DNA from 3 places in the Marinomonas sp. FW-1 genome. Region 2 is predicted to be linked to each of the others. Evidence: predicted binding sites of a transcription regulator. Region 2 holds the regulator's gene; each other region holds the start of a gene.
The links. The regulator LexA, encoded in region 2, represses DNA repair genes until DNA is damaged. The targets are predictions, from matches to a motif close to TACTGTNTANNTANACAGTA.
Positions count from the first base shown of each region.

Region 1: a site for LexA is predicted at 3,143-3,162, ahead of umuD (translesion error-prone DNA polymerase V autoproteolytic subunit). Genes of this name have one in related genera too.
Region 3: a site for LexA is predicted at 3,354-3,373, ahead of dinB (DNA polymerase IV). Genes of this name have one in related genera too.

Region 1 covers NZ_CP025987.1:1,782,690-1,787,961, reverse strand. Annotated here, with positions in the region: gene C1X04_RS08330 (dienelactone hydrolase family protein) at 37-747, opposite strand; gene C1X04_RS08325 (methionine-R-sulfoxide reductase) at 971-1,339, shown strand; gene umuC (translesion error-prone DNA polymerase V subunit UmuC) at 1,409-2,680, opposite strand; gene umuD (translesion error-prone DNA polymerase V autoproteolytic subunit) at 2,681-3,127, opposite strand; gene C1X04_RS08310 (stationary phase growth adaptation protein) at 3,334-3,885, shown strand; gene C1X04_RS08305 (hypothetical protein) at 4,076-4,273, opposite strand; gene C1X04_RS08300 (hypothetical protein) at 4,654-4,905, opposite strand; gene C1X04_RS08295 (helix-turn-helix domain-containing protein) at 4,915-5,272, opposite strand, start outside.
Region 2 covers NZ_CP025987.1:1,917,735-1,923,006, forward strand. Annotated here, with positions in the region: gene topA (type I DNA topoisomerase) at 1-413, shown strand, start outside; gene C1X04_RS08890 (DUF6586 family protein) at 410-880, shown strand; gene C1X04_RS08895 (hypothetical protein) at 883-1,149, shown strand; gene lexA (transcriptional repressor LexA) at 1,248-1,871, opposite strand; gene dinG (ATP-dependent DNA helicase DinG) at 1,941-4,064, shown strand; gene C1X04_RS08910 (DEAD/DEAH box helicase) at 4,173-5,272, shown strand, end outside.
Region 3 covers NZ_CP025987.1:3,282,693-3,287,964, reverse strand. Annotated here, with positions in the region: gene C1X04_RS15285 (ProQ/FINO family protein) at 1-228, opposite strand, end outside; gene C1X04_RS15280 (hypothetical protein) at 415-888, opposite strand; gene C1X04_RS15275 (cell division protein ZapB) at 885-1,115, opposite strand; gene C1X04_RS15270 (flagellar assembly protein FlgT) at 1,171-2,364, opposite strand; gene C1X04_RS15265 (LPP20 family lipoprotein) at 2,368-2,997, opposite strand; gene dinB (DNA polymerase IV) at 3,382-4,428, shown strand; gene C1X04_RS15255 (hypothetical protein) at 4,497-5,272, shown strand, end outside.

The sequences.
Region 1 (5,272 bases), 140 kb from region 2:
GACTGGGTTTTCCCTGTCTGCTTGAATCGGTATTACTTAAACAAATTCTTCTAAAAAGTGTTCCAAATATTGATAACCGCGCTGCGCGGTCAATGGATTATACTGGCTGCCATGCTCTGGACTGTCCGCACTTGGCAACATGAACGAATGCATAGTGCTAGCAAAATCTATGTACTGAAAATCCATCCCCAAACCTGCCCAGTAACGTTTCGCTTCTTGAGCTTCAGATTCATTAACTAGAGGATCTTCATAACCATTCAGCACCATGATTTTCGTTTTGGTGTTGGCCTTTTCTTCCGATTGAGCACGGAAAAAACTCATCAAGCCATGAAAACTCGCCGCGCCAGCACTGTCCGCCAGATGCAAACCGGCCTCCAACGCCAAACGACCACCTAAACAAAAACCAACATGCACAATGGTTTTGCCGTGAATAGCATCACAAGCGGATTCAGTTAGCTCCTTTTGCAAACCATGCAAAGGGTCCGCTTCAGCCAACAAGGCCCCCATTTTCGCCTTTTTCTCATCCATTTCGACTGGATTCTGCCCCATGCCGTACAAATCCAATGCGGTTGCAGAAAATCCCATTGACGCAATACGATCTGCCACACCTTTTTCAAAGTCCGTCAAACCAGAAAATGTAGGCCAAATAATCACCTGAATGTGACTTTTATCTGAACTCAGCCCATCGACTTGGTAATGCATACGCTTAACATTGTCTTTAAATATCGACTCAAATGTCTGGCTCATAAGCAACCCCTTTAAAAATCTATAAATGATGTTTATCCAGTGTAACCAGCCAAACCCAATGAAATCAATGCAATTACTCGATATCTCGCCAACATTGAATCGACAGAACAACAATCCTTTTACACTCACGAACTTGATGTGCAATTTATTGTCTTACTCTACAACGATAAGGCATGACATAATTTATGCTAACAACGCCCATAGCGACAGGAGAACAAGTCTTATGAGTAAACCATACAACAAGCTTACGCCTGTAGAAGCCAGTGTCATCCTTGATAAAGGCACAGAACGCCCATTTACTGGCGAATATACCGACACAATGACAAACGGATTATATGTCTGCCGCCAATGCGACGCGCCTCTATACACGTCAGAACATAAGTTCCTATCACACTGCGGCTGGCCGAGCTTTGACGATGAAATACCAAACGCCGTAAAACGCGTACCCGATGCCGACGGCCGTCGTATCGAAATCGTCTGCGCCAACTGCGACGGACACCTAGGCCATGTATTTGAAGGCGAAAGGCTCACCGAAAAGAACATTCGCCACTGCGTCAACTCCATCTCCATGAAGTTTGTCAGCAAAGACTAATTAACCAGTTTAAGCTCTAAAGCAATAAAACCGCCTCCTTGGCGGTTTTATTGCATATATCTTTACTACTCACCAAACCTTGGGCAGTTCATCCCATTTAGTCGTATACCTTGGTGACAGGTGCTCTCGTTTCATCGCCCACTGAGGCGACACACCTTGCGAGGCGAAAAAAACATTGCCGAGGCCGCTGTGGTTAATTTTATCTACCACATTCATGAGTGCTTTTGAGTTGCTTTTCGTGCTGTCCGCTCGGAATAAATCTTGCTGAAAAGCATCGTGCTCGTAAAAGTCGGTAAGCATTACGCCTGCTTTCATATAGCGAAAACCATCACGCCAGAGTCGCGAAAACAGCACGCCAGCGACTTCTAATAAATCTCGCGTGTCATCGGTTGGATTAGGAAGTTCAGCAGAAAGCGTTTTCGAATACTGAGGTTCGTTTGGAATAAACGGGCTGGTGCGAATAAACACACTGACTAAACGACAAAGGCGTTTTTCCCCACGCAATTTCTCGGCAGCACGCGTTGTGTACTTGGATATGGCTTCCCGAAGCTCTTGCTTATCCGTCACCTTATGACCAAAAGAGCGACTGCAAATAATCTGCTGCTTTGTCGGCCTAACCAGCTCTAAATCCAAGCACGACACGCCATTCAATTCTCGAATGGTTCGCTCCAACACCACAGAAAATTCGCTACGAATGGATTTCGGATCAGCATTAGCAAGATCCAACGCGGTATGAATTCCTCTCGCCTTTAGCTTCGCCGTGGTGCGACGACCAACACCCCAAACGTCACCCACATCCAACAACGCCAACAAACGCTTTTGTCTGTTGGCGTCCATCAGATCCACCACCGACCCCGTTGCTGGGTATTTCTTCGCAGCATGGTTTGCCAACTTCGCTAACGTCTTAGTTGGCGCGATACCAATACCAACAGTAATGCCCGTCCATTGATCGACCTTGGCTTTTACATGCTTGCCAAATGCCAGCAAATCCGTCACGTGATCAACACCTGTTAAATCCATGAAAGCTTCATCGATGGAATACACTTCCAGGCGTGGTGCCTCTTCCTCCAAGATCGTCATCACCCGATTCGACATATCCGCATACAAAGCATAGTTGGATGAAAAGCACACAATGCCGTGTTTTCTTATCTCATCCTGCACCTGAAACATCGGCACGCCCATCTTGATACCCAGCGCCTTTACCTCTTTGGAACGCGCGACAATACAGCCATCGTTATTCGACAACACCGCAACAGGCGCATGCTTTAAATCAGGGCGAAACAACTTTTCACAGCTGGCGTAAAAGTTGTTGCAATCAACCAAGGCAAAGACAGTTCGCATTTAATGACGCTCGTACTTACGAACCACGCCCGTGACCACACCAAAAATCTCTAATTCAGATTCCTCTGTGATATGAATGGCTTTATAGGCTTTATTCTTCGGGCGAAGTAACACATTGGGCTTAAGCTCCAACGTCTTCACCGTCATTTCCCCATGAATACAGGCAATCACAATATCCCCATGACGCGCCGTCAATGAACGATCCACCACCAAGACATCGCCAGAATGAATCCCCGCCTCTATCATCGAATCCCCCTGAGCACGAACAAAAAACGTCGCGTGCGGATGGCTCACGCACAACTCATTTAAATCCAACGATTTTTCAACAAAATCCTGAGCAGGCGAAGGAAACCCCGCCGACACAGAGTCCACATACAAAGGAATCCGCACGCTATTGGCCGCGATAAACGCCGCCGACTCAGACACACCAAGATAAGTCACACGCATAATAAAACACCAAAATACTGTATGGATATACAGTATAGTTTTAAGTAGCATCAATCGCCAAGTGAAATTTTGTAAGAGGCTGGCTTTCCGGCTTTTGCGACCAGAAATGAGGCGGGATCTAATACAGCTCTGTTTCGTCAACATGGAATTCATAACTGTTCAAAGGTATATTACTCGGCTTTACTCTTGAAAAATTGGGACGAGGAATGCGGAGCAAGATAGACGAGGTAGCTAAGTGGAGACCGTTTACCGATGCAAACGGCCAAGTATACGATCTTAGCCACCTAGACGCCCATGAAGCGACTTACTCCGATATCATAAACGGGAAAAAAGAAACCTACACTTTTATGGTTTCCTACTCGTTCCACTGCTTCGCAAAAGACTATCCTCATCAAACAGAAGCGGAAAAAGCAGATCTGATGTACCACACCCTAAAAGAAAGCAGGCCGTTTTGCTTTGTTCGATATGAATTATCAAAAAAGTATTTGAGACAAATTGTTGATGCATTTGGAGACAAGAAAACCCGCATAGGACACGCAGGTTATGGAAGCTACGCCTCTGTCACCATCAACACAGAGGAAAAAGGGCAAATCATCTATTTCGTGCCCTTTAAGATGTACCGAGAGAAAAAGTTAATGAGGATACATATTACCAGTGCTTACCCTGAAGACGTGATGCCCAAGCTGGATAAGGTGAATTTTTTCAACATTGCGAAGAATCTTAAATTAGGAAAGCCGCTTCCCAAACCCCATAAATAACAAAACCCGCCTAAAAGCGGGTTCCGTCGAGCATTGATTCAAACTTTGAGCCTATGCTCGATATTCAGAAAGCCTTTACCGGGTTGCCCTCGACCTTTTACGGTAGCCGGATGTGTGATGTGACTCACTCTGCTGCATCCATATGACATCTCTGTCAATATCTGTAGTTTATACATGTAAACTTGATTTATCAACCACCCTCTCCGAAGTGTCGGCCTGTGGCGTTTTTGATGCGTTCGATGGTTTGATCGAACCATGCGGAGTTGGTTTGGATTTTGGCGAGTTGTTGTTGATAGTTTCGGATGGTTTGGCTCATGGCCGTGATGTCGGTGGCGGGTACGACAGCGATGCTTTCTGCTATGAAAAAGGGCTTGTCTGCATAGTTCATAATCAATTTTTCATCTGCCCCCAAATTCAAAAAAACCACCCGAAGGTGTATTTTTAAAGCTATACAGGATTGTGAAGTCAGGACACTCTTACTAAGTGTGTAAAACTTGGTACTGAACGATCAAGCTTTATTAGCAAATCTTCAACTGTAAGCTCTGGGTCTTTATGTACACGTGCAAAATTATCTAACGCTTTCATGACACTACCTTTTTCTTTAGTGAACAAGAAACACATCAACTCGTCTCTTGTCATCGCTCTGATACCATACTCAGCCAATAATTTTGCCGGAAAGTCTTTAATGTTATCTGTCGCAATAATATTACAACCCGTTTTTACTGCAGCAGCAAGAACATGACGATCATCTGGATCAGGAAGGTCAAGCTAATTTATTAATGGCTCGTAACCTAAAACATAGCGATCGAAAAAGGATGCCTTAATCGAATTTACCTGCTTAATAATGACGTCTTTGCTTTCGGGATGCCTACGAATTAAAGCATTAGACCATTCTGCATCTATCTTATCAGTCCAAAAAAACTGAGTAGTACACCCATCTAACTGCATCAAATTAAGAAGCATCATCCTCAATGGTTGTGAATATAGGGTATTTGCATCCAGCAAAATTTTATCATCCATAACAACCCCTTACATAGAATCTGACTCTTGCTCAAAGTTGGCAATTAAACTAAGAGTCTCTTCTCTTGACCCCTTAGCACTAGAAAGCTTCTCCTTAAATAACAAGACATCTGCCATTTTTACACGATGATGAGTGCCTACCTTCATAGATGGAATTTGCCCAGCCAAAATATAACCTGTTACTTTTGGTCGTGACATTCCAAGAAACTTAGCCGCCACAGCAGGACTCACCATTTTCTCCAAGTCAACCTGCTGTTCAAAAAACTGATCATCGCCATCCTTAGCCAATTGACCTAATACTTGAACAAGCGCATCAAGCGTCAATTTGGGCAATTCAAATTCAGCTTTTTGACCATTTTTAAGTAAC
Region 2 (5,272 bases):
ATGAAGAGTGTAAAAACACTCGTAAACTATTAAAAAATGGTGAAGCTGCACCGCCGAAGATGGATCCTGTGCCGATGCCTGATTTGGCATGTCAGAAAGTAGAAGACCATTATGTGCTTCGTGATGGCGCAACGGGCTTGTTCCTTGCGGCTAGTCAGTTCCCTCGTAAACGAGAAACTAGAGCACCTTTGGTTAAAGAACTGCTTCCTTATATGGACCAAATTGATCCTAAATACCATTTCTTTGCTAAGGCGCCTGTAGAGGATCCCGAAGGTCGTCCTGCTATTATTCGTTATAGCCGTAAGACTAAAGAGCAATATGTTATGACGGAGAACGAAGAGGGCAAGCCTACAGGTTGGAAAGCATTTTTTGTTGGCTCTAAATGGGTTGTTGAGGAAGGTAAGAAGAAATGAGTGTTGCCAGTCTAGCGAGCCTTACGAATCAAAAATTAGATACTGCAAGACGATTTATTCAACAAAGTCAGCAAAGCGAAGAGAGCTGGTTGAGTGTTGGGCTTGAAAGCTCCGCTCTTTTCCAGATAAGAAGCGCATTAAATGGTTTGTTGAAAGAAGTGTCTTTAGCGTATTCATTATCTGGTTCGCTGGATGTGGCAAAATTATTGACAGAGTCTGAGTCTAAGCAAATTGTTGTGCCGGTTTTATCTGAACTGGCTGATTTGCTAACGCGGAAAGATTCTTGGTTTTTTCAGCTAGATCAAGCTTATTTAGCTCAGTTTGAATGTAAAGGCTTAGCTTCGTCGGCAGTCCAAGGAGATAACTTGATCGGTCGAGGAAGTGATGCGGGCGCATCAGTGAGTTACTATTTAGCTAAGTTGGTTGAATTAGTGTTACGTTTTAGAGAAGAGTCATCAGAGTATTGAATATGAAAGAATCCTACCTAGAAATTGTTGAGCTTGATAACGGCGATATTGTGCTGCGTCCAGCCGCTGAAGATGGTGAGGAAACCGTTCCGTTAGCAACATTGAAAATATCCGATGATACTCGCTCTTACTTAAAAGATCGGTATTTTGAATTGGCAAAACATATGTTTCATGCCGGAATTGATTTTGTTTATTCTGATGATGCAGGCTTTGATGAAGGCGCAGATTATCTTGATGATGAAGACTTTCGGCCCAAGATCCTTCACTAAGCTTGTATGAGTGTTGTGATATCTCACACCAAATAAAAAAGCGAAGATTAGTCTTCGCTTTTTTATTAAATGGCAAGACAGTAAAACAGAATTGCTACCTATAGGCCTTGTCGTATCACACCGACAGATAAGCCTTCAATAGCAAAATCTTCACTTTCAAGATCAACAATAATGTCGTTAAATTCGTCGTTCTCTGGTATGAGTCGAACAATACTGCCTTTTTGTTCAAAGCGTTTTACTGTTACTTCATCGCCAATACGAGCCACAACAATTTGGCCATTACGTACAGAGTTGGTTTTATGAACGGCGAGTAAATCGCCTTCCATAATGCCGATATCTTTCATACTGGTGCCTGAGACGGAAAGGAAGTAGTCCGCCTGAGGAGAAAACATTGCCGCAGGTATATTCACATGGGACGCGATATTCTCTTGTGCCAAAATAGGGTAACCTGCAGCGACTTTGCCTATAACGGGTAGGCCAAGGTCGTCGACAGAGTCATTGTTTGGCTCATTGTCAATTAAGCGTATTCCGCGTGATGCGCCAGATAGCATCTCGATCGCGCCTTTTTTACATAAGGCTTTTAGATGCTCTTCGGCTGCATTGGGGGATTTAAACCCAAGTCGGCGCGCTATTTCTGCTCTCGTAGGTGGAAACCCCGTTTCGGTAATAAACTCGCGAATGGTTTCTAGTACGTCAGATTGTCTTTTGGTTAATTTAATCATAGGGTATCTGGTTGTTTATACAGTTACTGTTATTATATACAGCATTCCTAACTATACTCAATGATATAAATGCTTTCAGATGAACTAAAAACACAAATTCAACTCGCATACCGAGCTTCTTTGGATGCGAAGTCCCATAAACCAAGGGCCGGGCAGCGCCAGATGATTGGTGCAATCGCTCGCACCTTAGGCAATATAAAACGTGACTCTGAAGGCCAACGCCTTGATGAGAAGCATGTTGCCGTTATCGAGGCGGGAACAGGGACAGGTAAAACCTTATCTTATTGCCTTGCCGCCATCCCTATTGCCAAAGCACGTGGTCTGAAATTGATTATTTCTACCGCTACAGTGGCCTTACAAGAACAGATCTTACATAAAGAGCTGCCCAATCTATTGGAGCATACCGATCTTTCGTTCAAGTACACGCTTGCTAAGGGCCGAGGCCGTTACCTTTGTCTGAACAATCTTGAAAGCTTTCTGAGTTCCGAAGAACATGCCATGGAAGATATGTTTGCTGGCTTATTCGAGCAGCACCTTCACTCTGATGACATAAACACCGTTCTTTACCAAGAAATGGATGCGGCGTTATCTAAAGGTGACTGGGATGGAGATAAGGATAATTGGGCTGGCGTGGTGCGAGATCAAGACTGGCGGCGCCTTACAACAGACCATCAGCAGTGCACAAATCGTAACTGTGCGAATTATTCCGCTTGTCCATTTTTTAAAGCTCGCGCTGAAATTGAAGTGGCGGATGTTATTGTTGCTAACCATGACTTAGTACTTGCTGATTTATCACTAGGTGGCGGAGTAATTCTTACACCGCCAAAAGAAACGATTTATGTTTTTGATGAAGGTCATCACCTTCCGGACAAAGCCATAGGGCATTTTCGCCATGAAGTTCGTTTACAGCAAAGTATTACCTGGTTACGCCAGCTAGAAAAAAACTTAGTGAACCTTAAACAAGAGCTAACGGATGACGTGAGTTTGACAGGGCAACTCTTGCTTAAAATTCCTCAGCAAATACAAAGTATTGTTAATTTTATTCAATATGCACAACAAGGTTTAGCGCCTTATATTCAAGGGTTGGGGCTGGATCAAGAAAATAACCAACATAGGTTTGAGTTTGGTCAGGTACCAGATGAATTGCGCCAGTTAGCATACAGTTTACAAACCTCGTACCAAAAGTTGTTCAACAACATAGAAAGCATCCAAGATGAATGCAAAAAGACCAAGCAAAACGAAGGGATGGGCGTGACGCCTGAAACCGCGGAAACTTGGCAGCCTATTTTGGGAGTAGTTCTTGGGAGACTGGAGCAATGTGTTGGTTTATGGCAATTGTATTCAACCGTGGATGACCAGAACTTCCCGCCCAATGCTCGATGGTTGGTTTTGTCCGGTCAAGGTATGGAACAAGATATTGAGTTGGGGGCTTCTCCAATTTTGGCGGCCAATACATTAAGGCAGCAGCTTTGGGATAAATGTTTTGGTGCCGTCGTTACATCAGCAACATTAACGGCATTGAATCAATTTCATCGATTTAATATGCGCTCTGGTGTGCCTCGTGACAGTGAATATTTACGTGTTTTAAGTCCTTTTGATTTCCAAGAAAATGGACGTTTAGTGGTACCCGATATGGAGCATGAGCCTAATCGTGTTGAGCAACATACGGATGAAATAGTGCGCTATCTTGAAGCGCATGTTGATACCAAAAAAGCCAGTTTGGCGCTTTTTTCTTCCCGTCGACAAATGGAAGAGGTATCGAAATCACTTTCTTCCAGCTTGCAGGAAATATTACTCATGCAAGGAGAGCAGTCGAAACGCGTTATTCTGGATTCTCATAAAGCAAGAGTGGATGAAGGAAAGGGGAGCTTATTGCTAGGCTTAGCAAGTTTTGCAGAAGGTGTGGATCTGCCAGGAGATTATTTAACCTGTGTTTATATCGCCAAAATCCCATTTGCAGTGCCTGATGACCCCGTTGAAGCAACGCTGGCGGAGTGGATAGAAAAGCGTGGTGGTAATCCATTTATGGAAATCACCATCCCAGATGCATCTTTGCGCTTAGTCCAAGCTACGGGGCGGCTATTAAGAAGCGAAACGGATAAAGGTGAAATTCACATATTGGATAAGCGTTTACGCACTAAGCGTTATGGTAGTCAGCTTATTAATAGTTTACCGCCATATCGTTATCAATAATGTAAATCAACAAACCGTAAGCAAGGGGTGATAAAACCGTATCATTTAGGTACACTCCTTGCACTGATAATTAACCTCAAAACATAATAGAAGCGTATAGATTCCAATATGGAAAACCAAAATCAAGAAGTGCCATCAGAAACCTCTACAAAACCTAAGCGTATTCGTCGTCCTAACAAACGACCTAAAAGTAACAATGCTGAATCTAGCAGTGCAAATAACCAAGCTAATACAAAAGCAAAAGAAGTAAAAAATACTGCTGGAAATGCCAAAGGTCATATTTGGTCGATCGAAGATTTCCCTGTTGCTGAAGTAGAAGGTAAATTGCGTTTCCATGATTTAAACCTTCCTGACAGAGTTCTTAAATCTATCTCTGAAATGGGTTTTGAGTATTGCAGTGAAATTCAGGCTGAAACCTTACCTATGACGCTGTTGGGTTATGACATTATTGGTCAGGCTCAAACTGGTACAGGTAAGACTGCGGCTTTTCTAATCGCCATGATTAGTGATTTCCTTGATTACCCACTAGAAGAAAAGCGCGCCAATAACTTTGCCCGCGGATTGATTATTGCACCGACTCGTGAATTGGCTATTCAGATTGCTGATGAAGCCATTAAGCTAACGTCTAACTGCCATTTAAATGTTGTTACTTTGGTGGGTGGATTAAGCTACGAGAAGCAAAAGATCGCAGTGGAAACAGAGAATGTTGACATTTTGGTTGCCACGCCTGGTCGCTTATTGGATTTTGCTCGCAGCCGAAAAGTTCAATTAGGCAAAGTAGAATGTTTGGTACTTGATGAAGCTGACCGCATGTTGTCTATGGGATTCATTCCTGATGTGAAAAGCATTATTCGCATGACGCCACACAAAGAAACCAGACAAACCATGCTGTTCAGTGCGACTTTCCCTAAGGATATCCAGGCTTTGGCTCAGCAATGGACTTATTTCCCTAAAGAAGTGTCGGTTGTGCCAAAAGAAGCGACAAATAAGAATATAGATCAGGTGATTTATACTGTTGAAGCAGAGCAAAAATGGCCTGTTTTACAACAGCTGATCGACAAGAACGGCGGTCAACGAACCATCATCTTTGCTAATCGTCGAGATGAAACTCGTGATCTTTTTGAGCGCCTACGTAAAGCCAATATTAACTGCGCTATTTTATCTGGGGAAGTTGCCCAAGATAAGCGTGTTAAAACTTTGAAGAATTT
Region 3 (5,272 bases), 1.4 Mb from region 2:
CTCGGGGGCTGGCGCTGTACTTAAAAGGTCGAGAGAGTCTTCAATATAAAGCTGCAGTTGATCTTCTGTTGAGCGGTCGGCCATGTGTTGTAGCAAATCCATTGAGGCACTGTATTCAATGGAGGTGGATGTTTGTTCTTGTAGTTTTTGTATTTCCTCGTTCGCTGATTTTAGCTGCTCTGTTAGCCAGTTGATTTTAGCTTCGAGTTTTGCAATAAGTTGTTCCATAGAAACACAAGGCTCAATTTTTTATTGGGGTCAGCGGAATTTGTGGTGCATTACTTATGCCAAGCATTTCTTTTCGCTGATCCTCATTTGGTAGTGTAATGGGGATATTCTTTCCACTTTGCCACCAAACGTAAGTCGTTGTGATTAAAGCGCTAGTGATGAAAAAAGGTAATAGTTTCATCTTGCTTAGAAAGTGAGTCCTGCACCAACCATGACATGCTTGTCATAGGTGTCACTGCTACTGTTTAGTATTTTCACAAAAATATCTAAACGAGATACATCGGAAATCCCTATGCGAAAGCCTGCTTCAGGGTAGTAAACGGTCTCATCGAAGAATGAGACGCCTCCACCGATGAATGACCACATAGGGATCCCTGGTAAGATTTGCAATGCAGGTGTTGAGCTATAATAGCGCGCGCCTAAAGAGACAGAGTTCTCGAATGTTTCTCCGATAACAAAGGATAACCCACCATAAAAAGACACGTTTTCTGGCAGGGTGTACTCCATTGATGCACTTAGAATGGAGGTGACATTTGTTTCACCTTCATCCGTTGTCGGTCGCGCAGCTGTCGATGAGAAATTTACTAAACTCGCAATTTGACCTTCAGCGGATGCGTGTGCACTAACTAAAACTAAAGTTGCAAGTAAAAGTGATTTCATTGTTTTTCATCCATCTGATTTAAGCGGTTCAACATCTGAGAAAGAGACGATTCCCAGTTAGATTGTTGTTCTTTTGTTTGATTTAGAGTGCTTTGGATTTCGCTTTTTTCTTCACTCAGTTCGTAGTTTTGCATCTCTAATTCTGATATGCGTTTACGTAGTGAGCCAATTTCTTCTACAGCTTCGTTGATGCGTTGCTCTAGGTGGTGTAGTAATTCGTTATTCATTGTACTGTCCTAAAAAAATAAAGCGGCCTTCGTGTATAGGCATTGTTTTGTAAAGTTACCAAGCAATCACGACATCTTGTTGTTGCACGTTCAAAATGTGAGAGTCAACAACCAGTTCTCCAACCGAAAAGTTAGGTTGAACCTGTTTAATTGTAACACTGATATTAGCATTATTCAGCTGAGTTTGAGATGACTGCAGCTGATTGAACACTTCATAACGGCGATACACATTGAATTTATCACCTTGTTTGATTCCTGACAAAGATCCTGCTGATATATGGATCCTGTTGCCCTCAGTTCGGAAAATATTAGCAATAAAAGGTTGGCAACGTAACTGGTTGCTTGTGTCTAATGCACTTTCTTTTAAGGCTTGTTGTACCACTTTTCCGTAATGAATAGACCAAAACTTGGCGCTGCCAAAGCCTACTTTAGCATGGTCAGAAATGTCCCAGTTACCTATTTCGTCATAACGTTGCTCAAATAGTAGGGCACCGCTGAATCCGTCATAGATATAGATATCGACCACAAAGTTTCTTTCTTTATCAATTTCTTCATCAAGAAGGTCTTTTGAATTTTTGTCGTCTGGAAATCTTAGATAAACCTCTCCAATGTCTCTAATGACACCGCTGACAATGTACTGAACTCCTAACTGCTCGCTAATTCTTGTTACGTTAGTCAGAGAGCCGTCATAGTTAGTGGAAGAGGGAGCATTGATTAAATCTGGGTAGATGGCAATGTTGGTAGCGGTTAACGCCCTTAAGTAGCCTTGTTTATTTATTTCATCGGCGAGGTCTTTAGGAAGTTCTCTGGATATATTGCTTAGCCCGCCCAATCTTGCTTGTAGTGGGTCTTGCAGCTCAAATCCGGTTATGCCAACGGTTTTTTTATAATAACTAGTAGGGCCAGTGCTGCATTGAGAGTCTGGGGTGACGTCGACACGAGCAATAATGCGAAGGAAGTCACCATTTTGTTCTTCAGATAAAATTCTCGCTTTCTGAACATAGCCAGAACTGCGAATCTCTAAGTTGGACTCAAGCTCTCCATTGTTTAACGCATCTTTGATATTGACTCTAGATCCAGACTCTAAAACTGCTTGCTTAATGGCTTGTTGGGTTGCTCTGTAACGGGCGTCAGCAATATCGTTGTTGTATATAACGGCTTCGCCAACCGCGTCTACGCTTTTAGCGAGGGTTATGTTTGGCAATAAAAATGCCAAAGCGACGAATGTTATGCGTTTTAAAATCAACATTAGTTATTCAATGCTATAAAAATTTGCAGTAGGTGCCGAGTTTTGCACGTCGACAGAACGGTATCCAGGCTGAACCCTGCAATTTGGATTTGCTTGGATGTTTCCAGAGTTAACACATTCACGGAAGTTTTCCTGCAATGCCATTTCCACTATGGTTTCGAAAGTGCCGTCTTCATGCTCTCGCTGAGAAATTACCTTTGCGCCTACTAAGTAAGCATCCACGTAAGTTCTAAGCTCATCGTTTTGCATTACCATGTTGCTTAGTGAGCTTGAACCATCAATTTTTAAGCCGTAAACACGTTCAGAAAGGTTTCGATAAGCATCTAGCATGGAGCTACGTAGTGACATGATGCGAGCTTGGGATTTAGTGAGGCGTTTATTGGTCATCATGGCAGCATAACCTGTAGCTGTTACTATGATGGGCTCTTTTTTAATGACAGAAACAGAGTTGTTTGTGTTAACTGCCCTGTTTTGTGTGTAGCCAGTGCTAGGTCCGGTATTAAAATTGTTTCCGTTACAAGGAGCAACCGTGGTACATGGCGTTCCATTGGGGTCTTGCTGATAAAGGTTTTGACACCCTGCAAGCATGAGTGCACCTATGGCTATAAAGAAAATACGAAGTGATACTGTCATGGTGGTGCCCTTTGTATGGAAGTCTTTTTCTCAATATTCTGCGTTTTCAAGTAGTACTTGTTGTACCGTTACTTTACCTAATCGGTCATTTGTTGCAGGTCTTAAGGATTTACTGTGTATTGAAAATACTTTTTGTTTTCAATATGGCGAATCTAATGCACAAAATGTAAACCATTTTACGCTCTAGCGTCCATGTTTGAGCGCTTAAAAAAGCACTTTTTCTTTGTTTTTGATAGTAAATATCCTCATATCGTTAATTTTATAACGTTTTCAGGCGAGTTTTGTGTCGAGGGACGTTTTTCGTATTGTTCATTTTCTCTTTTGTGCTTGATGAAAGTGGAGGTTGCTTAGTAGTATACTGTTTTTTTATACAGTGCTTTAATTATGTCGCTAAATAGAAAAATTATACACATTGATGCGGATTGTTTTTATGCGGCCGTTGAGATGCGAGATGATCCTAGTTTGCGCGATAAGCCTATTGCTATTGGTGGGCCTGAAAATAGTCGTAGCGTACTTGCTACTGCAAATTATGCAGCTCGCGTTTATGGGGTGCGTTCGGCTATGCCGACTTCGGTCGCGAAGCGTCTTTGTCCTGCGTTACTTGTTTTGCCTGGTGATATGAAGAAATACCGAACGGCTTCTGAGCAGATGCACGCTATTTTTCGAGAATTTACCGATATTATTGAGCCACTGTCGTTAGATGAAGCCTATCTTGATGTGACTAATTCGGTTGACTTCCAAGGCAGTGCAACGCGAATTGCTCATGAAATAAAGGTTCGAATTTTCCGTGAGGTAGGAATTACCGTTTCTGCTGGTGTTGCGACAAATAAGTTTATTGCTAAGGTAGCGAGCGATTGGAATAAGCCTGATGGGCTGACCGTCGTGACGCCAGAGACGCAACTTGAATTTGTTTCTGATATACCCGTGAAAGCCATTTCGGGGATTGGTCGAGTTGCGCAAGAACGATTTAAGTGCGCAGATTTACAGAAGTTGGATTTTGCTTTGTTGCAGAAGAGCTTTGGTAGTATGGCTTATCGTTTGTCTCAACTTGCTTTGGGGATCGATGATCGCCCTGTGGTGATTTCTAGAGAAAGAAAAAGTGTCTCTGTAGAGCATACATTTGCGAAAGATTTGTTGGAGCTCAAGGAGTGTCGTGCGGTTTTGCCTATGCTGTTGGCTGATTTGAAAAAACGCATGAAAGGTCGAGACTATGAATCTCAGCTGAGTAAATATTACCTAAAAATTAAGTTCGATGATTTTAAGCAAACAACGATTGAGCGCCCAATCAAGGGGAAATTATCAGAAGACGCTTTTTCTGAATTGTTACAACTGGCCTTTTCTAGATCGCCACGTTCAGTGCGCCTAATTGGTGTGGGTTATCGTTTGACGCCCCCGCAGCCGTACCAATTGAATTTACCTTTTACTTCCTAATGTAAAAAACAATCAAGAATCGAGTCGTTTACTATACTTAAATGATGACCCTTACGGAGGTGCTCGTTATGTTTAAGCAACAGAGTGATTTTGATTTCGTAAATATAAGTATGCCTGACACATTATCTCACCGATTGCGGTTCGAAGTTGAACAGACGTTAAGTTGTTTGTATGCAGATGCTGCCTTGGTAGATCAAATGGATCGGTTGTATTTGCCTTTCTCTTATTGGTTGAGTCAAAAAGCACATGCAGGGCAAGGCCCCTTGATTGTCGGAGTGGGTGGTGCGCAAGGTTGTGGAAAAACGACTTTTTGTAGTGTTATCAGCCGCATTCTTAATAAAGGTTTTGACCTAAACTGTGTGGTGATCAGTTTAGATGATTTATACAGTACACAGCACGACAGAATGAAGTTTGCTAGCCAAACCTCGCCCATGTTTGCTGTGCGTGGTGTGCCTGGCACCCATGATGTCCGCTTTGCTTTAAGCTTATTTGACCGATTGCATAATCTGAAAGAGGGTGAGGTGATGAAGTTCCCTTGCTTCGATAAGTCGATCGATGACAGAAAATCAGTACATTTGTGGAAAGAGGTTCAGGGCCCTGTCGATGTGGTGTTGTTTGAAGGCTGGTGTGTTGGTGCGCCCCCTATGACTGATGTGATGAGTTCACCCATGAATGCGCTTGAAAAAGAGAAGGATGCGCAAGGGATTTGGCGAAATAAGGTGAATCAATTTTTAGAAGAGGACTATAAAACGTTATTTTCTAAGATTGACCTAATGGCTTGGATGCAGGCGCCTAGCTATGACGTTGTATATCATTGGCGTAATAAACAGGAGCGAATGCTGGA